4 regions of the Vibrio sp. HB236076 genome follow, and region 3 is predicted to be linked to each of the others. Evidence: predicted binding sites of a transcription regulator. Region 3 holds the regulator's gene; each other region holds the start of a gene.

Region 1 (5,596 bases), 520 kb from region 3:
GAGGAATGTCGCGATACTCAGTGGCGAGTGCTTTAATCGCGTCTATCAATGCGCTTAATTGAGGTAAGATAACTGTGTCGCGCGCTTCTTTGAGCATCAATGCGTGAGAGGTGTTGTTGATGTCTTCAGAAGTACAAGCAAAGTGAATAAATTCATTCACCGCAGCAAGCTCAGGTTGCGCTGCCACTTTCTCCTTTAAAAAATACTCAACCGCCTTGACGTCGTGGTTTGTCGTACGTTCAATCTCTTTGATGCGTTCTGCATCTTGTTGGTTGAAGTCACTAGCGATACGATCGAGAAAATCATGGGCCTCTTGACTAAAAGCCGGCACTTCCGCAATTGCATCTGTCTGTGAAAGCTTCTGTAGCCAACGTACTTCAACGATAGTGCGGTACTTCAATAATCCGTACTCACTAAATATTTCTCGTAACGCAATCGTTTTACTTCCGTAGCGACCATCTACTGGTGAAACAGCAGTCAATGCTGACAGTTCCATGTTCATCTCCTGAATTATCAATAGGGGGGTTAAATAGGATAAAAAAGAACGCTCGCCGTGGTAGGGCGAGCGAGGTTTTAAATTACATTCGTGCTAATAATATTTGTGCCTGTTGCAACATTTTTTTGCGCCCAAACACCAGATGGCGTTTGCGACCACCAACCTGACGCCAGAGAACGGCGCAGCGAATGCCCGATAACAGCAAAGCACGCACCTTCTCTTGTTGGTTGGGTTGTTGTAACACACTCGGGGTGCCAGCGACTTGTATACGCGGACCGATTGGACTAATGACATCGAGGTAAACGCTGGCGAAATTGGCGATCATTTGTGGTTCAAATAGGTCAAAGTGTTCAGTTTGACGTTGAATCATTGCAAGGCGATCGCCAAGTTGAGCCAGTGCATCTTGGCGCGAAGACAGTTTTCTTTCTAGCGCCATTAGACTGATGAGATAACGCGTAATTTCACTTCCAGATGGGGAGTTGTCAATGCCATTTACTAGACATTCCAAACCCGCTTTGAGGTGTTGCTCTCGCCCGAACACATCGAGTGTATTTTGTGGAGAGGTCGCTAACGTCGCTTCAATCGATGTCTTGAACGCTTGCTCATCGCACTGACCATTTTTAGCGACTTGTTGCACTAGATAAGCCGCTTGACACATGCCAGCAAAGGCGAGGGTACGATCGTAAATGGTATGAGACAACGCTTTTCTCCTTGATTGACGTCAATTATGCGAGTGGAATTCGCTGTTCGATAATGCCACCGCCAAGACAAATCTCACCGTGGTAGAAAACAGCAGATTGTCCAGGGGTCACCGCAATTTGCGGTTCATCAAAAACGACCTCTATTGTACCATCATCTATGGGGTTGATGGTACAAGGAATATCATCTTGTCGATAGCGCGTTTTGACGCTGCAGCGAACGGGCTCTGTTATGGCGTTACGATCCACCCAATGCAATTGACCTGCCACTAATCCAGTCGATTTGAGCAAGGGATGGTCGTGCCCTTGTACCGCAATCAGCACATTGCGCGTGAGATCTTTTTCCGCGACAAACCAAGGTTGTTCATTGCCGCCGCCGCCTTTTTGGCCGCCGATATGCAGCCCTTTTCGTTGGCCTAAGGTATGGTACATCAAGCCTTGATGCTGGCCGACCACTTTACCTTCCGGTGTTTCGATATCGCCTGGCTGTGCCGGTAAATAGCGACTTAAAAATTCAGTGAATTTTCGTTCGCCGATGAAGCAAATACCGGTGGAGTCTTTCTTTTTGGCTGTGACGAGGCCTTGCTCTTCTGCAATTCGACGCACTTCTGATTTTTGTAGTTCACCAACGGGAAATAAGCTGCGCGCAATTTGCTCATGACTCAGTGTATACAAGAAGTAACTTTGGTCTTTGTTGTTGTCTAAACCGCGAAGCATGGTTGCCTTGCCTGGGGCATCGACCGCGCTGCGACGTACGTAATGCCCCATCGCAATGTAATCGGCGTCGAGCACTTCATCGGCAAATTCGAGAAACGCTTTGAATTTGATTTCTTTATTACAAAGAATGTCTGGGTTAGGCGTACGGCCGGCTTTATATTCCTCGAGAAAGTACTCAAAGACATTGTCCCAATACTCAGCGGCGAAATTAATCTTGTGTAAGTGGATGCCAAGCTTGTCACACACAGCTTGGGCATCGGCAAGGTCTTCGGCGGCAGTACAGTACTCCTCGCCATCATCCTCTTCCCAGTTCTTCATGAACAGCCCTTCAACTTGGTATCCTTGTTGTTGAAGCAAATAAGCGGAAACGGAGGAATCGACACCACCAGACATACCGATGATGACTTTTTTAGCGCTGTTATCAGTCATAACTTTTTACCACACATGAAAACTGGAGCCGAATATTAACAGAAAGCAAATCGCTCGGACAGATGAGAATGGTCTTTATCGGTGACTTTCTGCCAATTGATTTATGACGCTGAGGCAACAAAGGCCGTTGTGAGTCGTTTTCAAAATAAATCCATCAAGTAAACGTTTGCTATTGCGGTGAAGATTGCTGGGGTTTAATGCGCGAGTTAGAATCCGTTATCCGTTCATCATGTGACACACTATTGCTATGAAATTTCCAGGACAACGAAAATCCAAACACTATTTCCCGGTCGATTCAAGAGACCCCTTATTGGCGCAATCAACCAAAACGACCCTCAATAAAGGCCATGTCATCGGCATCGACCAAACCTTGGTGGATATCGAAGCCAAAGTGTCGACAAAATTTATTGAAAAATACGGTTTGAGTAAGGGGCATTCATTAGTTATTGACGATCGCATAGCAGAGTCACTGTATTTTGAACTGAAAGAGCAAGGTCTGATCACCAGTGAATACGCTGGGGGCACGATTGGCAATACCTTGCACAACTATTCAGTATTGGCTGACGCGCGCTCAACTTTGCTTGGGGTGATGAGCCAAGATATCAAAATTGGCAGTTACGGTTATCGCTATTTGTGTAATACCTCAAGCCGAATGGACTTAAATTATTTACAGGGTGTCGATGGGGCTATCGGTCGTTGTTTTGCCCTTATCAGCGAAGACGGCGAGCGCACGTTTGCTATCAGCGAAGGGAAAATGAACCAATTGAAGCCAGAGAGCATTCCCGAGTCTATTTTTAAAACGGCCTCTGCATTGGTACTGACCGCGTACCTTGTCCGTTGTAAACCTGGCGATCCTATGCCTGAAGCGACGATGAAAGCCATTGAATACGCCAAGCGTTATGACGTGCCTGTTGTGTTGACCTTAGGAACCAAGTTTGTCATCGAAGATGATCCGGCCTTTTGGCAATCTTTTATCGATGAGCACATTTCAGTTGTGGCGATGAACGAAGATGAGGCGAGTGCCTTGACAGGATTGACCGACCCATTAGCGGCTGCCGATAAAGCCCTAGATTGGGCAGATTTGGTGCTTTGTACTGCTGGTCCCCTGGGGTTGTACATGGCAGGTTACACCGAACAGAGTTCAAAAAGAGAAACCTCTTTGCCTCTGTTACCCGGCTGTATTGCCGAATTTAACCGTTATGAATTTAGCCGACCGGTAATGAAAGAGAAAGTTGATCACCCGATGAAAGTCTATTCTCATATTTCTCCTTATATGGGCGGGCCGGAAAAAATCAAAAACACCAATGGCGCAGGTGATGCCGCGCTATCTGCATTGTTGCACGATATGGCGGCCAATAAATATCACCGCGACAATGTGCCGAATTCAAGTAAACACAAGTTTCCTTTTTTAACCTATTCTTCATTTTCACAAGTGTGCAAATACGCAAACCGAGCCAGTTACGAAGTTTTGGTACAGCATTCTCCGCGTTTGTCGAAAGGATTACCGGAAAAAGAGGACAGTTTAGAAGAAGCGTATTGGGAAAGGTAGGGCAAAGGCAGTAATAAAAAAGCGGCTCCCTGACTAGGAGCCGTTAATCATTGCTAATAACAGAGTGTTATAAACGGACTGATTGAACAAAGATAAGCTTAGATAGCGAAATCTTCGAGGGATTTGCCTTCATCAAGGGCTTTTTGAATTGGCAACGGCGTACGACCTTGGCCAGTCCAGGTTTTTTCTTGGCCCTTGTCATCGGTAAATTTATATTTTGCTGGGCGAGGGGCGCGTTTTTTCTTTGGCTTACTGGTTGCAGATTCATTTGACAAGGCAGAAATTAAGTCATTCACATCAATGCCATCTTGAGAGATTTGCTGCGCAATTTGTTCAAGTTTTGCTTTTTTCTCAGCTTCTAACTGTCGCGCTTCTTCTTCTTGCTCACGACGCTCTGAAACGACAGTATTTAACTTATCGAGAGCTTCTTCTAATTGACTCAACGTCAACTCTTTTGATAATGCACGCAGACTACGAATATTGAGTAAGGTTTTAGTCAGGTCGGACATGGGTATTCCTTTTTATTTAAACGTTATACGCAAATGCGCTTGGAATGTTTATATCTTTAATATACTTTGCTTTTGGACAACCGCAAAGACAATAAGTTTAAAATAGCCAAAAATATAAATAGATTATAAACCAGTCTCATAAATAAAAAAGTCAGATTATTGTCAAGAGTGTTTATATTTATTTCTTTAAGATAAATGGCTTTTAAATATTTCTAAGTGTCTAATTACATATTGTTGATTAATTTAAAAATACTGGTTTATACGCGGTTGCATTCAGAGTCGATTTGCGTACAATGTCGCGCACCTGATGCGGGGGCGATTTGACAAAACTCAGACCAAGTTTTGACAAAAAGAACTTCGCCGTAGAGGTGCAATAGCAATCAGTCGTGATGTTTGGGGTGATGCCGATGAAACATCATAAAAGGTGTTATTGCCGAAGTCTTGTAGGTATCGAACTGCAAGGCTGGGGTTGTGTTCGAATAGGCACAACACTGCCATAGTCATTATTAATACACTATGGAGCGCTACTGTAGGGTTAACTAACCACGGTTAGTTTATCGCTATTTGTTAACGAGACACTTTTGGAAGTATGGCACTTCTCGGTCGTTCTGCAGTAGATCTCTAACCAAATAAACTGGTTCTCGAAGATCATGAATTTAATCGATTATTCTCAATCCTTTCTCGCTTTATTGCCGCCGGTAATGGCACTAACTCTCGCAATTGTAACCCGTAAAGTGATGTTATCACTGGGTGTTGGCATCCTGCTTGGGGCACTTTTATTGACCGACTATTCGGTTTTAGACAGCGTTACTTATATATTTGATCAAGTGTCGGCCGTCTTTATTGACGGAGAGGGTTTAAATACTTGGAATATGAGTATTGTTGCCTTTCTACTATTATTAGGCATGATGACGGCACTATTAACACTTTCTGGCGGCACTCGCGCTTTTGCAAATTGGGCCCAACGCAAAGTGAAAACCCAGCGTGGTTCAAAATTATTGGCGGCTTTTCTCGGTGTGTTTATTTTTGTCGATGATTATTTCAACAGCTTAGCCGTCGGTGCCATAGCCAGACCTGTAACCGACAAGCTCAAAGTATCGCGTGCTAAACTGGCTTATATTCTCGATTCTACCGCAGCGCCAATGTGCGTCATTATGCCGGCATCGAGTTGGGGCGCTTATATTATGACCATTGTCGG
Region 2 (5,596 bases), 780 kb from region 3:
CACTAGATGTCGCTCGCGAACATCATTAAGCTCTGAATCGAGCGCTTTAGAATACGGCCACAACCAAAACATCATCATCGGCAGCATAGCTAAAAGACAAAAAATGGTGACAAACAAATACCTAAGTTTCATTGCGCGCTTCTTATTCACCCATTGCTAATGGCGTTCATTTTTAGGACATAAATTCATACCAATATAACCAACTCGGTTAACGATGTACTTCTGCATCTTGAAAACTTTGTCCTTTGTCATGAATCTTTTGCGTCTTACTAACGGTTTTAACGACACTCATACGCATTGACTTCTTATAGTTGAGGATTACATTCGCCATCACGTTGCTGTCAAAACGAAACCGCTACCTTGGTTTGGTATTCTGAAACAGATTGTTAAGGACAGTCATTAACTTCAACAGACTATTTGTAGGACAGACTATTTGTAGGACAGTCAAATAACTTGAGCAGGACGAGTGCTCACCTTAAATGTTTGGGACAGTCATAATTTTGTGCCCTCTTTATATAACCGATACATAAGAGGTTTATTACTCTAAATTAATTGGGTGTCCAGAATATATTGGCTGGGTGTCCTATTATGGGGTGTCAACGTACATTAGTTTGCCCATCTAGCTCACCTGAAACCAGATCGACATCGATTCTGACCTATTTGACAACATCGACAAGCGAGACTAAATTTTACACAACTGTATATAATAACAGCAAAGGCCTTATGATGACTCAAGCCCGCTCCTCTCTGATATCTTTGCAAGACACCGCTTATTATCACTGTATTTCTCGTTGTGTGAGAAGGGCTTATCTATGTGGGCAAGATGATTACAGCGGCCGTAATTTCGAGCACCGCCGGGTCTGGCTTATAGAGCGGCTTCGGTTGCTCTCTCAGGTCTTTGCTATAGATATTTGCGCTTATGCCATTATGTCTAATCACTATCATTTGGTACTTCATGTCGATGAAAAACAAGCGAAAAGTTGGTCTAATAAAGAGGTTATTGAGCGCTGGACGACCTTATACTCGAAACCCAACTTGATCCAACAGTGGTTAGATCATGATTTAGTCAGTGAAGCAGAGGAAATCAAAGCACTGGAAATCATTAAGATGTGGCGATCCCGATTGATGGACATCTCCTGGTTTATGCGAAACATCAATGAATATGTTGCTCGACAAGCAAACAAAGAAGAAATGTGCTCAGGCAGATTTTGGGAAGGTCGATTTAAATCTCAAGCTTTACTCGATGAAAGGGCGCTACTAGCTTGTATGGCTTATGTGGATTTAAACCCCGTTCGCGCAGGGATCACCGATAAGCTCGAGCAATCAAGCTATACTTCTATTTACGAGAGGCTTCATGGTCACGCATGTGACGAGGATAGTGGGCTTGGGCAAGTATCACATCTTAAGAAAAAATCACTTTACGGCTTCTTAGGTAACCAACGTACCACAACAACACCCCGCATGAGCGCCTATAACGGTGTTGAGTATTCTTTACTTGATTACATTCAGCTTATTGAAAATTTGGGCAAAATTGCTCACCCTTCTAAGCCTGGTCTACTTTCTAGCGGCAACATCCCACTGCTCAATGAGCTCGAACTCGATGATGAACATTGGCAAAGCTTTTGCGATCGATTTGGGCTTTATTTTAGTTGCGCTGTTGGCAGTGTTGATGAACTCAAAAGGTACGCCCAGCACACCAACAGGGCATGGGTAAGGCAAAAGCGTTCTGGGTAACATTGAACTTTTTCAACGCTATTTCCCCACCATGACAACCAAAGTATTTACAGACCGATCACTGTTTCAGGTAATTGACTGTATTATTTATATTTATTTGTCTTTTTCATGGCTTTTAAACGACAAAGCCTCGATAGCTTGTGAACTATCGAGGCTTTTGAATAAATGGCACGCCCTGTAGGATTCGAACCTACGACCACATCCTTAGAAGGGACGTGCTCTATCCAGCTGAGCTAAGGGCGCGCTACAGGGATGGGATTATACGAGTAAAAATGATGAAATCAACGGTTTTATCTAAATTGCTGGTTTGAATGACTAAAAAAAAATCAGAACGCTAAATTTACACCTGCTGACGACAAAAGCAATCGTTTGCCTGTGGATGTCCAGGCTTTTTTTTGCGACAATTGTCCCAAATAACTCGATCAGTTTAATTAGTTTAAAGGACACACATGACGGCTCAAATTATTGATGGAAAATTAATTTCTCAAACCGTACGCTCAGAAGTCGCCGCTCGCGTCAAAGCAAGAGTTGAAGCAGGCCTGAGAGCTCCTGGTCTTGCTGTTGTGCTGGTTGGACAAGACCCAGCCTCACAAGTGTATGTAGGTAGCAAACGCCGTGCTTGTGAAGAAGTCGGGTTTGTGTCGAAGTCTTTTGACTTACCTGCTTCAACCAATGAGCAGCAATTACTTGAAATAGTTGATCAATTAAACTCAGACCCAGAAATTGATGGCATTTTAGTGCAACTGCCCTTGCCTGCTGGTATCGACTCAACCAAAGTACTAGAACGAATCACCCCTGAAAAAGACGTCGATGGCTTCCACCCTTACAATGTGGGTCGTCTTGCCCAGCGAATTCCTAAACTGCGCTCATGCACTCCAAAAGGAATCATGACATTACTTGATCGATACAACGTTCCACTGCACGGTAAACACGCTGTGATTGTCGGAGCCTCAAACATCGTGGGTCGCCCGATGACATTAGAGCTTCTACTCGGGGGCTGTACGACGACAACGTGTCATCGCTTTACCAAAGATCTTGAATCTCATGTACGCCAAGCCGATTTGTTAGTCGTGGCGGTCGGCAAAGCCAATTTCATTCCTGGAGAGTGGATTAAAAAAGGCGCGATTGTGATCGATGTGGGTATTAATCGTATGGATGATGGCAAGTTAGTCGGTGATGTTGAGTTTGAGGTTGCCAGTCAAAATGCCAGCCATATTACTCCAGTACCCGGTGGCGTTGGCCCAATGACAGTAGCGAGCTTGATTGAAAACACGCTACTCGCCTGTGAGCAATACCACACTAAAAACTAACCTACTGTAAATAGGTGTCAGCCCTATCACTACTCCTCCAGAAACATGAGGTCGAAAGGTTACGGACACTCTGAATATAACCGAGACATAAATGGTTTATTTGCAAATTTTCGAATAAATCCTCGCGGTAATATATGAGTGTCCTTATTTGAACCTCCTTATTTGAACCCAAATTTACTGGGTGTCCGGAAAATGTTGTTGGGTGTCCTATTGTGAGGTGGGTACAACAAGATAGGCCATCAATGTGATTGATGGCCTATCTTGTTTTTTGTCGCTATCGAAGTAATACGGTGTTTAAGTTTCCATGATTGTGCGAATCTGTCCGGCTATGATCTCTGCTTGTGGGCCAACCACGACTTGTACATGAGTGGCATTGAGCTTGACCACACCACTTGCGCCTAACGCTTTAAGCGTGTCTACCTGGATTAAGTTACTGTCAGTTAAGGTGAGCCTTAAGCGAGTAATACACGCGTCCATGTGCTGAATATTATCTGCGCCCCCTAATGCAGATAAGTACTGCTGCGCTGATGTGCCCGACTGTGTTGCATTGGGCTTAACCGTGTCTGAGTCAAGTCCTATTTCAACCGGTTCACGCCCTGGCGTTTTAATATCAAATACCACGATGGTGAGATAAAAGACAATAAAATAAATCACTGCAAAGGCCAAACCAACGGCGATGAGTAACATTGGCTTCGTCGCCAGTCCCCAGTTGATCACTAAGTCAAATAAACCCGCTGAAAAGCCAAAACCGTGATAAATACCCAGCCAGTTGGTCACAACTAAAGACAAGCCGGTCAACAATGCATGCACGACGTATAGACCGGGAGCAAGAAACATAAATAAAAACTCAAGTGGCTCTGTAATCCCTGTTAAAAAAGCCGTGATGGCAACAGAGAACAATACACCAGCAACCTGACGACGAGAAGAAGCTGGTGCAGCCAGGTACATCGCTAACGCTGCAGCGGGCAAGCCGAACATCATGATAGGGAAAAAACCTGTCATAAAGACACCTGCGCTGGGATCGCCGGCAAAGAAGCGATTGAGATCACCGCGGGTGGTTTCACTGGCGATAGACTGAATATGACTGCCATCAATGTACGGTATCACATCACCGACTAACCAACTCTTAGCCAATGAAGGCTCTACGCAAATGGTGTGTAGCGACTGACCAAGTTCATAGGTAACTTTGCTGCATTCGCCGAGTCCAAACCAAAAAATTGAGTTCATCACGTGGTGTAACCCCACGGGTATCAAAGCGCGATTTAGCGCACCATACGAAAACTGCCCTAACGCCCCCGAATTAGCTACTGCATGACCAAAAGCATCAATCCCTTGCTGGATCATAGGCCACACCACACCAAACACAGCCGCGAGTGCTAAAGTGATCAACCCAGTGGCGATCGGCACTAGACGTTTACCTGCAAAAAAAGCCAAATAAGACGGTAAACTAACAGCGTGAAAGCGGTTGTAACTATGGCCAGCGACAATACCAGCAATGATGCCACCGAAAAAAGACATATTAATATCGGCATTGATGGTCTTAGCGGCTTCTGTCAACACTAAGTACCCCACGGCTCCAGCCAATGCTGCCGCTCCAGCCTCGTCTTTTGCCAAACCGACGGCAATCCCGATGGCAAAAAGCAAAGGCAATTGTGAGAAGATGGCACCACCGGCTTGGGCCATAAATGAAATGTTCAGTAAATCGGGCTGTCCCAAGCGCAGTAAAATGGCTGCCACGGGTAAAATGGCGATAGGAAGCATAATCGCCTTACCCAATTTTTGCAGATATCCCAAAGGGTTCATGTCAAACTCCGTATTAATGTGATGCCAGTTTGATGACCTTGAGTACGAGAACAAAACAATCGCCAACTCGAAGCCGGTGTGATAACGCATCGGTATTGTGTCATTATGATGGCAAAGATATTAACACGCACTAACAAGCTTAACACCGTGAAAAACATAATTTTATTTTTATATCGTTTATGTCACCAATGATTAAGAACACCAGGGAGGAAGTCTGATGAGATTCATTGCTTTTGAAGGCGCCCACCAAGTGGCAGCTTGGAGCGCTGAGTACATAATTGACGCTATCAACACAGTTGCCCCAACCGCTCAACGCCCCTTTGTATTAGGCCTTCCAACCGGCAGCACTCCGTTAGCGACGTATCAACGTCTCATTCAAGCCTATCAAGCGCATCGCATCAGTTTTGAACATGTGGTCACTTTTAATATGGACGAATACGCCGGGCTCGCCAAAACGTCACCAGACAGTTACTGGTATTTTATGCAGCACCACTTTTTTGATCATATCGATATCAACCCTCAAAACACTCATAGGCTCGACGGTGGTAGCCTTGACCCGACGAGCGAGTGCGTCGACTTTGAAGCAAAGATTCAAGAACTTGGAGGAGTCGATTTGTTTCTTGGCGGTATCGGTAGTGACGGACACATCGCATTTAATGAACCGGGTACCTCCTTGCACTCACGGACACGTCTGTGCCGATTGAGTGAAAGAACACGCATGGACAATGCACGCTTTTTTGCCGATCACA
Region 3 (5,596 bases):
TGGTCTTCACTATTCATAATGCGGTGTTTAAAGGCAGTTTTCACCCTGATGAGTTGAGTATTCTGGGTGAATTGAGTCAACACCCCGATTTATTGGTGACAGGTCAACACGCATCAATGTTAAAAGCCGGTGTCTTGTGCGCGGATAAAATCAATGCTGTGAGTCCTACCTATGCCAAAGAGCTATTAACCGACTTGGGCAGCCATGGCTTTGGCGGCGTGTTTGGCGCCAGAGAGGCAGATTTAAGTGGTATTTTAAACGGTTGCGATTACCAGGCTTGGTCCCCACAACAAGATCCTTGGTTGGTGGCGAATTACTCGGAGAAAAAACAAAGTTTACAAACGGGCAAAGCCAGAAATAAGCGTGCGTTACAACAACGATTATCTTTACCAGAGCAAAAGGTCGCCATGTTCGGTATGGTATGCCGCTTGACTCATCAAAAAGGCATTCAATATTTAATACCGATTCTTGAAAAGTTCTTACAACATCAGGTACAAGTTGTGATTGTGGGAACCGGCGAGGTACAACTTGCCCAGCAATTACATGACATTGAACGTTTGTATCCACATAATTTTCGCTTTGTAGAAGCGTATGATAATGAATTGGCGCACTGGGTAGAAGCTGGATCGGATTTCTTTTTGATGCCTTCAGAATTTGAACCTTGCGGTTTGAATCAAATTTACAGTTTAGCTTATGGCACTCTGCCCATCGTTCGAGCGGTTGGCGGGTTAAAAGATACCGTCGTTGATTACTTTGATGCGCCAAACTCAGCAACCGGTTTTGTGTTTCACGAGCCGACCGGAGAGGCCTTGTTACTCACACTACTTTCTGCGTTATTAGTCTATGAGCAGTTGCCTAAGGTCTTTGTCGAAATGCAGATAAGGGCGATGAATACGCGTTTTGACTGGGAGACGTCCGCTTTGTCTTATTTAGCTATGTATGAGTCGTGCTTAAAATAGGTATTAGGTGCCACAACTCTAGCATCAGTTTTACTTAGGGCATAGGCGTTTGACATTGCCAACAGATTTCAAACTGACCTTCGTTAATTTCGTGACATTTTGCACAGTGCCATGAAGGCTGAGATTGGGTTTGTTCTTCAAGCCAAGTGTCGATGTGATGCTTGGCTTTTTTTTGTTGAGCAGGATTATTAAGCCAAATCATAGGGCCATTTTCGTCATCAAGAGGGATCTCTCCAACAACGGATTGCGTGTGTCGTAAAAAGACTTGGCAGTCAATAGAGTGAGATTGCAAGTAGTGACAAAGTATTTCTATTTCAATTGGGTTAGCTAAACTGATTAATTTCATCTCAATGCTCTTTTTGTTTACTGGTACACATAATTAATAAGTAGCACAGTGTGGTATGAATGTTAACCCAGTCGTGTTGGCAGGAAGAAATAAAAAACGTATTTGCAGTAAAAAGAGCACTCTAATACTGAATTAGAGTGCTTTGGATTTAATTTAAATGAGCCAGTAGCTCTTCACGTCTTGATTGAGGGATGACGCTCCAATGCTTACCTTCTATCGCGCCTTCTAAGGCCCATAAAAGTTCAACAGTGACCTCTTCGTTGAAAGCGCGGATAGCTTTGAAGGCTTCAAGTGAACCGCGTTGTTTTAACGCTTCGACGGACTCGATTCCCGCTCTTTTCAACATTCTCTCGGTGCCAAGACGCAAGTTAGGTAAATCTTTTAAACGATCTACATGTTCGCGCTGTTGATGCACTTTGTCTGCGCGAGCTTGTGTGAGGGCTTCTTGTGCTAACTCAAAGATAGTGTCAGTTGATTGCCATTGTTCATTTTTGACAGCAAAGTACTTTGTTACAACAGGAAAGCCGCGTTTGTGATAAACATAAGGAGACATTCCTTGTTTGGTGAATAATTTGGCTTTTTGTTTATCAGCGCGTATGTGTAACTCGTCTTTTACCACGAGAGCAAACATGATGTCGCCAGAAAAAATACCAAATCCACCAAACATGGACCTTGATTTTATGTTTCCAAGTGGCTCAAATAGTTTCATTGAGTCTTTGAGTATCGGTTTATCCATGATTCTCTATTCTCGGTGTATAAAAATTAATGCCACTCTATACCCAAAGGTAGCAATAGAATCTGCGATTGAACCTCAAGCCATCGGTAACAGGTGCAACAAGAAAGATGATAAAAAGTATATAATTGACAAACTCAATACCATTTATTGTCATTGACTCTCCGTCGCACAATAGAAGACTTAATGAGATATCAAGGCAGAGACAGTTAGTCACCATTCCAATATGGCTTTTGCAGGCGTGAGATTATCGCATGTAAGTAGAAGAAAGATGTCATTGAAACGTAAAGATTTTTCTTGTTACTTAACTTCGGTAACCCCGCTACCTGTCACCTAAACTAAAGAGTAAAGGTGCTTAAGGCCGGAAGCTTTGCGTCCCATTCTTTCAAATGGTTTGCCTTTTTCGTGACACACTAAGAATACGAAATTCTCAACGAGAAGGTTTAGTTCGTGCCACAAAATGTGATACTAGTTCAAGTATAGAATGCGTTGGCGAAAAAGCGAGTTATGGATAAGGTTTTTTATGAATATCCTCTGATTTCATATGGTTAAAATCAGAGGATAAGACGTTAATTGATTTTTTTTACCGATTGACGCGTCACGATCTCTGGGTGCATCTCAAATACGCGACGCTCGTTTTGTTTGTTTTTAATTCTGGCCATCAGAATTTCAAACGCATTTTTACCGACACGGCGTTTGGGTTGGTGAACGGTTGTCAGTGGTGGTGAAAAGTATTCTGCTAATTCGATGTTGTCATAACCGATAACGGAGATATCTTCCGGTACTTTAAGACCATTTTGTTGTAAACGGCTTATAAGCCCAAGTGCCATAGTGTCATTAAAACAGAATACCGCCGTTGGCTTTTCCTTCATGGCAATAATTTTGTCGGCCGCTAGCACCGCGGTATCACATTCAAAATTGCCTTCTAAAATCCAGTTTTCATTGACAGTGAGGTTTGCTTGCGCCATGGCACGCCTAAAACCTACAATGCGCTCTTTACAAGCCAGTTTTTCAAAGTGACCACTTAAACAGGCAATTTGAGTATGCCCATTATCAATGAGGTATTTAGTGGCAAGGTAGCCGCCTTCTTCCGAGTTGTCGATAATTTTGTCAACCTGTGGGTTTTCCGGTCCCCAGTCCATGATCACTTTAGGTATGTCTTTGTGGCGATCTAACATGTCGTTCAATTCATCGGTTAAATCAGAACACATGACTAAAATACCATCAACGCGTTTCTCTGCTAGCATACGGATATAATCGCGTTGTTTTTCGTAAATGCCACCGGTGTTACACAAAATTAAGGTATAACCTTGACGGTAACAATAACTTTCCACACCATCGATGACTTCAGAAAAGAACAGGTTGGTAGATTGAGTGACCAACATACCGATGGTACGAGTTGTGTTGCATTTCAAGCTGCGAGCGACTGCACTTGGCGCATAATTTAACTCATCAACGGCCTTCATGACCTTTTCTTGCGTTCCTTCAGCAACAAAACGTGTTTTATTAATCACGTGGGAAACCGTGGTGGTTGAAACTCCGGCTAAGCGGGCAACGTCTTTAATGGTGGCCATAGGGTATCCTAATTATTATGTGTTAGAGACGCAAAACTGGCGTTTACAGTACGCGTAGGTATGTCAAATACTGCCTTTCAATACTTATTTTGTTTCATAGCAATCGTTTGCTTTGTTTTTTATCGATAATTGGTTTTGTCGATAATCGGTCAAAGCAAGTCACAGTGTATTGAGAGTCATCGAGACAGATAAAGAAAGTAAAACGTCAGTTGAAAAGCGGCAAATTATGATTAAATTTTACCGCTTTGTCTAGTCAGTGCTGATTAAAAAGCACCTTGTTCATAGAATGGTATTATAGCTCAGTTTGGCTGGCTTCGATGGTTTCTTGGTTGTGAGGCAATAAAAATTGACGCAACTGAATCCACCACAAGCCAAGCTGTTCATGCCAAAACAACTCGGTTTGTTCTAAGTAACGGCTACTGGGTAAATATCGAGTCCAAAATTGTTGTGTCTGGCGATTGGCTAAATAGTTTGTTGGTGCGGGTAGCGGAGTTAAACCGGCATTAGTGAACTCTTTCATTGCACGAGGCATATGACTCGCTGATGTGACAAGGACTAATCGCTGAGTACCCACAAATGCCGCGGCTTGTCGAGCTTCTTCCCATGTGTCTTTGGCCGTTTCTAATAATATGATGTCGCTTTTATTTACGCCGAGGGCGAGAGCGACTTTGGCCATCATGCGCGCGTGACTAATACTGGTGCCACCCGCATAGCCGGACAAAATCATTTTAGAGCCAGGATACATACGCCAAATACGGATGCCCTCTGTCAAGCGCATCAGTGCGGTTCGACTCAATTGAGATGTCGGTGGTAAACGATCATCAGTGATATGGCTGTTGCCAAGGACCATAACGTAGTCGACATTACCGGTGACCGGTAAAAACGCTGGGTATTGACGCTCAAGTGGCATGATAAGCCGACTCGAAACCGGTTGAAACGAAGCCAGAAATAAAAAGCTCAGTGAAAATAACAGCACAATACAGCCCGCCTTTTGACGGCGAGTAAACATGATCAGCAGCAGGCCGAAAAATCCGAGCAAGAGTAAGCCTGGCATTGGCATGATAAGGGCTGAAATGACTTTTTTTAGCTCAAACATAAACAAATAGTCCGAAAAAACATCACTTGAATGAAAAATTGAAATAATCGCTCTTTATTCCTACTTTTCTTGTGACAGAATAGTAACATGATTCTTTTATAAAATTGCATGACACCGTGATTGAAGACCGTAATTTCGACGATATTGCCCACAAATTTGCAAAAAACATTTATGGCTCTAACAAAGGCGATATTAGGCAAGTTATTGTTTGGGAAGATCTTGAACAAATTATAGAATCTGTCAAGGACAAAGGTTTTCCCTTGTCTATTTTTGATGCTGGTGGGGGGGTTGCACAACTATCAAGACGCCTTGCTGCTTTGGGCAATCAAGTCACCTTATGTGATCTTTCCCGTGAAATGTTGAGCCTAGCTCAGCAAGAGATTGAAAAGGACGGGCTCCTAGAGCACTATCGTTTGATCCACCAGCCAGTACAAAATGCTAGCGAATTTTTGGATAAAAAGCAGGACTTAATTTTGTTTCATGCCGTGATGGAATGGTTAGCAAAACCGGAAGCGGTGTTAAAACAATTGACAGAGCAATTGGCTGATGATGGCATAATCTCTGTGATGTTTTATAACCATCACGGCTTAGTGTATAAAAACGTACTTTGTGGCAATATTCCTCATGTACTCGAGGGAATGCCACATCGCAAGCGATTTAAATTACAACCTGCGAAGGGATTAAAGCCGGAAGACGTCTATCGTTGGCTAGAGCAATCCGGTCTAACTATTGTCGGAAAAAGTGGCATTCGATGCTTCAGCGATTACCTTCGCTCAGGGGATAATATGGGCGATTATACGCCACAAGATTTAATGGAAATGGAAAGGCAAGTTTGTCGACAAGAGCCCTATATATCAATGGGGCGTTACATCCATGTGTGGGCACAAA
Region 4 (5,596 bases), 1.0 Mb from region 3:
TCTCGCCAAGATCGGTACGAAGCTGTGGCGTAATGGTTTTTCTTACGTCTTCAACACGAGCAAAAGCAGTGATCACCAAAGACAATGGCGAAGTCACCGATTTTTCTTGACCATCTTCTTGCCATTGGGTCTTCATCGACATCGAGTCTTTACCAACAGGAATGGTCAGACCAAGAGCTGGACACAACTCCTCACCGACCGCTTTTACCGCTTCGTACAGACCGGCATCTTCACCCGGGTGGCCGGCTGGTGACATCCAGTTGGCCGATAATTTGATATGAGCTAGGCTACCGATATCAGTGGCGGCAATGTTGGTTAACGACTCTGCCACAGCCAAACGCGCTGAAGCGCCAAAGTCAAGTAATGCAACCGGGGTTCTCTCTCCCATCGACATCGCTTCACCGTGGTAAGTATCGTAGCTCGCCGCTGTTACCGCGCAGTTCGCAACCGGGATCTGCCAAGGGCCAACCATTTGATCTCGTGCCACCAAACCGGTTACCGAGCGGTCACCAATGGTGATCAAGAAGGTTTTTTCTGCGACTGCAGGCAAACGCAAAACGCGATCAATCGCTTGATCGATTTCAATACCATCGCGAACAAGAGACTGCCCTTCCACTTTCACTGTCGTCGCTTCACGAGACATTTTCGGTGGCTTGCCAAGTAAAATATCCATTGGCATATCGATTGGCGTGTTGTCAAAGTGAGAATCTTCTAAGGTCAAGTGACGCTCTTCTGTCGCTTCGCCAACCACAGCAAACGGCGCACGCTCACGATGACAAATCGCTTCAAAGGTTGCCATGTGCTCGGTCGACACCGCCAAAACGTAACGCTCTTGTGATTCATTACACCAAATCGCTAATGGGCTCATGCCTGGCTCATCATTTGGCACATCGCGCAATTGGAATTTACCACCGCGTTCGCCGTCATTGACGAGCTCAGGTAGCGCATTAGAGATCCCGCCAGCGCCCACATCGTGGATAAAGGCAATCGGGTTTTGCTCACCGAGTTGCCAGCAGCGATCGATCACCTCTTGACAACGGCGTTCCATTTCAGGGTTTTCGCGTTGTACCGAGGCAAAATCAAGATCTTCAGACGATTGACCTGACGCCATTGACGATGCCGCGCCGCCGCCTAAGCCGATGTTCATCGCCGGGCCACCGAGAACAATCAATTTAGCCCCAACAGGGATCTCTTTTTTCTCGACGTGCTCTTCGCGGATGTTGCCCATACCACCGGCAATCATGATCGGCTTGTGGTAACCACGTACTTCTTCACCGCCGTGTGAGGTGACTTTTTCTTCATAGGTACGGAAGTAGCCCAACAAGTTAGGTCGACCAAATTCATTGTTAAATGCCGCGCCGCCCAATGGGCCTTCCAGCATAATATCAAGAGCGTTGACAATGCGACTTGGCTTTCCAAAATCGCTTTCCCAAGGTTGAACAAAGCCTGGAATACGTAAGTTCGACACGGAAAAACCGACCAAGCCCGCCTTTGGTTTACCACCAATACCGGTTGCACCTTCATCGCGTATCTCACCACCGCTGCCGGTTGACGCACCAGGCCAAGGTGAAATGGCCGTTGGGTGGTTATGCGTTTCCACCTTCATCAAAATATGGGCATTTTCATGATGGTATTGGTACTGGCGTGAGTTTGGATCGGGGAAGAAGCGCCCAACCTGAGAGCCGGTCATGACTGCGGCGTTGTCTTTATAAGCAGACAAAACGTGCTCGGGGTTTTTCTCATAGGTATTTTTGATCATCTTAAACAAAGATTTCTCTTGTTTAACCCCGTCAATGGTCCAATCGGCATTAAAGATTTTGTGGCGACAATGCTCTGAGTTCGCTTGAGCAAACATCATTAACTCAATGTCATTTGGGTTGCGGCCCAGTTTGGTAAAGTTTTCAACTAAGTAATCAATTTCATCGTCAGCCAAAGCCAAACCAAGGGAAACGTTTGCTTCTTCAAGCGCCGCTTTTCCACCCGCTAGGATATCCACCGCGGTCATTTCAGCAGGCTCTGCATGGTGGAACAACTGTTGAGCTTGCTCAAGCTCGTCAAAGACCGTTTCCATCATGCGATCGTGGATCAGAGCTGATAATTGCTCAGTCTGCTGTGACGTTAAAGGAACCTCACTGTCGATGTAGTAAGCGCAGCCACGCTCAAGACGCGCCACGGATGACAATCCACAGTTATGTGCAATATCTGTCGCTTTTGAAGACCATGGCGAAATCGTACCAGGGCGAGGCGTCACTAAGCGCAATAACCCTTTGGGCTCATGCTCTTCAATCGTCGGCCCATAAGTCAACAGTTGCTGTAACGTTTCTAATTCTGATACAGACAACTCAGCAGTAAGATCAGCAAAGTGAACAAACTCAGCATAAATATCACTGATGGGGAGGGCATGTTCGCGGCACAAGTCGAGTAGTTTGTTGGTGCGAAATTCGGAAAGAGCGGGGGAACCACGCAAAATTCTCATATGCTTAGGTCTCTTCTGACAGATGAATTAAGAAAAAATTGATTTATATTCATATAGTTAAAGACTAAAACCATAAACACAAATCAATTTAATCTCTCAGTTCGGCTGCATTATAAAGGATTTATTTTTGTGATGTAACACCGAAAGCAACCGTTTGCGCGTTTTTTTTCTTTTTTTGAAAATAAATTCAGTGTTGATAAGCCTTCCTGATATCATGTCAACACTTTGCCTTATCGCTCGGCTTTGATATAACAATAAATAAACCTTTAATTGGATTTTTCATGATTCGACTACCCTCTGCTCTTATCCGCTGCTTTGCCTTATGCGCTGCCCTACTGTTACTCACCGGTTGCCAAATTGAATCCCAGCCGAAAAGCGATCTCGAAAAAATTCAACAACGGGGGGTGTTAAGAGTCGGAACCCTGAATAATCAGTTGTCTTACTACATAGGCCCTGAAGGCCCGACAGGGTTAGATTACGAGTTGGCTCAGGCGCTGGCCAAAGAGCTTGGCGTTCGCATAGAAATCAAGCCGGCTTATCGATTGGCGGAACTTTTTCCTGCCTTGCAAAAAGGGGAAATCGATCTGATCGCGACGGGCCTCAATCAAGAAACTGCTGATGATGAAGGGTTTCACCCAGGCCCCACCTATTACTATGTCAGCCAACAAGTGATCTACAAAAAAGGCCAGAGGCGGCCACGGGATCTCAAACAACTGGTCAAATACCAGCAGCAACACGTCGACAACCTCGCCACCAATAATCCAGAGTTAGCCCGAGAAAGCACTCTCAAGGTCGTCGCCAACTCTTCTTTTGTTGATACCTTAAAACAACAGCAACAAAACGAGCCTGAACTCGCCTTTCGCGCGGTCACTAATGCCGACAATCAAGACTTGCTTCAACAAGTCTCGTCGGGCGATCTGCCTTTTACCGTTGCCGATTCGATAGAGCTTTCTCTAGCACAGCGTCTCTACCCTGATTTAGCCACGGCGTTTGAATTGACAGAAGATCAACCCGTGTCTTGGTATTTACGACGCTCCGAAGACGAAAGCTTATACGCTTTACTGATCGAGTTTTTTGGTCAACTGCAGCAGTCGGGGCAACTGGCGAATTTAGAAGAAAAGTATCTCGGTCACATTGGTTCGTTTGATTATGTGGATACTCGCGCCTTTATTCGCGCCTTAGATAAAACCCTGCCGAAATGGGAGCCGATTTTTAAAAAGTATTCAGAGGAGTTTGACTGGCGCCTTATCGCGGCGATTTCCTATCAAGAGTCTCATTGGCGGCCCAAAGCCAAATCGCCAACTGGGGTCAGAGGAATGATGATGCTGACTTTGCCCACTGCTCGTAGTGTCGGCGTGACAGACCGCCTGGATCCCGAGCAATCCATACGCGGTGGTGTGGCTTATTTTCGCCGTATTATCGCCCGTATTCCAGACTCGATTGAAGCGCATGAAAAATATTGGTTTGCCCTGGCCTCCTACAACATTGGCTACGGTCACATGATGGATGCAAGGCGTCTCACTGAGCGCCAAGGCGGCAACCCCAATGAGTGGGGCGATGTAAAAGAAAGACTGCCGCAGTTGCGTAAAAAGCAATACTATACCCAGACTCGCTATGGTTATGCCCGTGGGGATGAAGCCCTTAATTACGTTGAAAACATTCGCCGTTATTATCAAAGTATTGTTGGCCACGTTGAGCAACACCCAAGCTTGGAAAACAATGATAACTTCGACGATCTCGCGGTGATCCCTGACCTACTTGATGAAAACGAAGATGAAGATGAATTAGACGAAGCGATCAGTGCAGAGCAAGAGAACGAGCAAACCGTTGGCGCAGACAGCGAACAAAACACGTCAGACAACAACCAAAACCAGACTGATGTTTCTGATGGCAACAGCGACAATAATGACCGCCCAACACCGTCCGAACCGTCCGAAGATACATCGAGTCAAACTTAATCTCTGCTCTACCTGTTGTGTCAATAGGAAAGCCTTTGCAACAGGGTTGGCATTTCTCTAAGGGCTGTCCTTACAAGCGCCGTTGTCACGGCTAACAAACCATGCAATATACACCCAAGTGTCGTTAAAGCACTTGGGTGTAAAAAGATTGCCTATTTTTCAAAGGCAAACTATACTTTACTTCTTGAATCAACATCAGAAGATGTCTGGTTCATACTGAAACCTTCACCAGGCTGTTATTGCGCGTCTTGGGCATAAGTGACTGGTGGGTGTTCAAACAAGCCTTGATGACTCCTGCTAACTCACACAGCAGTTCCTACGAGCATCAGTAACTAACTATGTTCCTTACTTATTTCTGTCACATTAGAGGGCTACTCTATGGCAGACATAACAGGATACCGTTACACCAAAATCACAATATGTACGATGACATAGCCCAGCTTTGAGTAGTGGCCAGTGGGTGATTGTGTCACCGAAAGGCGATTTGTGATTAATGTGAGCGATATAAAGCTTATACCAAACAAATGTCGTATCAGTAAAAGAACAGTACCCAGAATAAAGAGCTATACCTTGTCCACTGGGATGACTGATTTGGGGAGAACACACCATGCGTAAAAGACGCACCGCAAAGCGACTTAATAATATTGTCGCAGCGAATAGAAGAAAGCGTAAATTTGCTCATATGAGAAAAAAAATCAGTGCTAGGCACCGAATTTACGTACAAGTATTGTCGAATTAAATTCGATAACCGTAGAAGCTAGGTGTAAAGCCTAGCTTTTTGGTATTTGAGGGCCGGTCAGTTTCGCTTTTTGCTTTTGTTGTTTGATCTCTTTGCGACGCCGTTTAAAAAAGTTTTGCAGCAGTGACTTGCACTCATCTTCAAGCAGCCCGCCTTCGACTTGGGCATAGTGAAAAGCCGCAGGGCTGTTAAACACATCGATAACGGTGCCGGCCGCACCGGCTTTTAAATCTGGCGCTCCGTAAACAATACGCGTGACTCGGGCATGTAACAAAGCACCGGCACACATAGGGCATGGCTCTAACGTAACGTACAACGTGGTGTCTAACAATCGGTAATTATTCAGCGTTTTACCGGCTTGACGCAAGGTGTTCACTTCGGCATGAGCACAAGGATCACACAAGCTGATCGACTGATTGTAAC

The links. The regulator PurR, encoded in region 3, represses purine synthesis genes. The targets are predictions, from matches to a motif close to TNANGNAAACGTTTNCNTNA.
Region 1: AB0763_RS08150 (inosine/guanosine kinase) is a predicted target of PurR. The motif match lies at 2,495-2,514, and genes of this name have one in related genera.
Region 2: folD (bifunctional methylenetetrahydrofolate dehydrogenase/methenyltetrahydrofolate cyclohydrolase FolD) is a predicted target of PurR. The motif match lies at 2,092-2,111, and genes of this name have one in related genera.
Region 4: purL (phosphoribosylformylglycinamidine synthase) is a predicted target of PurR. The motif match lies at 2,619-2,638, and genes of this name have one in related genera.

The regions. Positions count from the first base shown of each region.
Region 1 covers NZ_CP162601.1:1,850,119-1,855,714, reverse strand. The annotation lists gene purB (adenylosuccinate lyase) at 1-496, opposite strand, end outside; gene hflD (high frequency lysogenization protein HflD) at 579-1,196, opposite strand; gene mnmA (tRNA 2-thiouridine(34) synthase MnmA) at 1,222-2,340, opposite strand; gene AB0763_RS08150 (inosine/guanosine kinase) at 2,588-3,889, shown strand; gene AB0763_RS08145 (H-NS family nucleoid-associated regulatory protein) at 3,988-4,398, opposite strand; lysine riboswitch at 4,754-4,933, shown strand; gene AB0763_RS08140 (Na+/H+ antiporter NhaC family protein) at 5,049-5,596, shown strand, end outside.
Region 2 covers NZ_CP162601.1:2,112,397-2,117,992, forward strand. The annotation lists gene AB0763_RS09255 (diguanylate cyclase) at 1-132, opposite strand, end outside; gene AB0763_RS09260 (transposase) at 724-1,734, shown strand; tRNA gene AB0763_RS09265 (tRNA-Arg) at 1,901-1,977, opposite strand; gene folD (bifunctional methylenetetrahydrofolate dehydrogenase/methenyltetrahydrofolate cyclohydrolase FolD) at 2,184-3,044, shown strand; gene nagE (N-acetylglucosamine-specific PTS transporter subunit IIBC) at 3,339-4,847, opposite strand; gene nagB (glucosamine-6-phosphate deaminase) at 5,065-5,596, shown strand, end outside.
Region 3 covers NZ_CP162601.1:1,332,336-1,337,931, forward strand. The annotation lists gene glgA (glycogen synthase GlgA) at 1-959, shown strand, start outside; gene AB0763_RS05845 (DUF2007 domain-containing protein) at 994-1,305, opposite strand; gene AB0763_RS05850 (TfoX/Sxy family DNA transformation protein) at 1,454-2,041, opposite strand; cyclic di-GMP riboswitch class I at 2,348-2,447, opposite strand; gene purR (HTH-type transcriptional repressor PurR) at 2,608-3,612, opposite strand; gene elyC (envelope biogenesis factor ElyC) at 3,905-4,708, opposite strand; gene cmoM (tRNA uridine 5-oxyacetic acid(34) methyltransferase CmoM) at 4,825-5,596, shown strand, end outside.
Region 4 covers NZ_CP162601.1:2,340,642-2,346,237, forward strand. The annotation lists gene purL (phosphoribosylformylglycinamidine synthase) at 1-2,476, opposite strand, end outside; gene mltF (membrane-bound lytic murein transglycosylase MltF) at 2,758-4,434, shown strand; gene tadA (tRNA adenosine(34) deaminase TadA) at 5,205-5,596, opposite strand, start outside.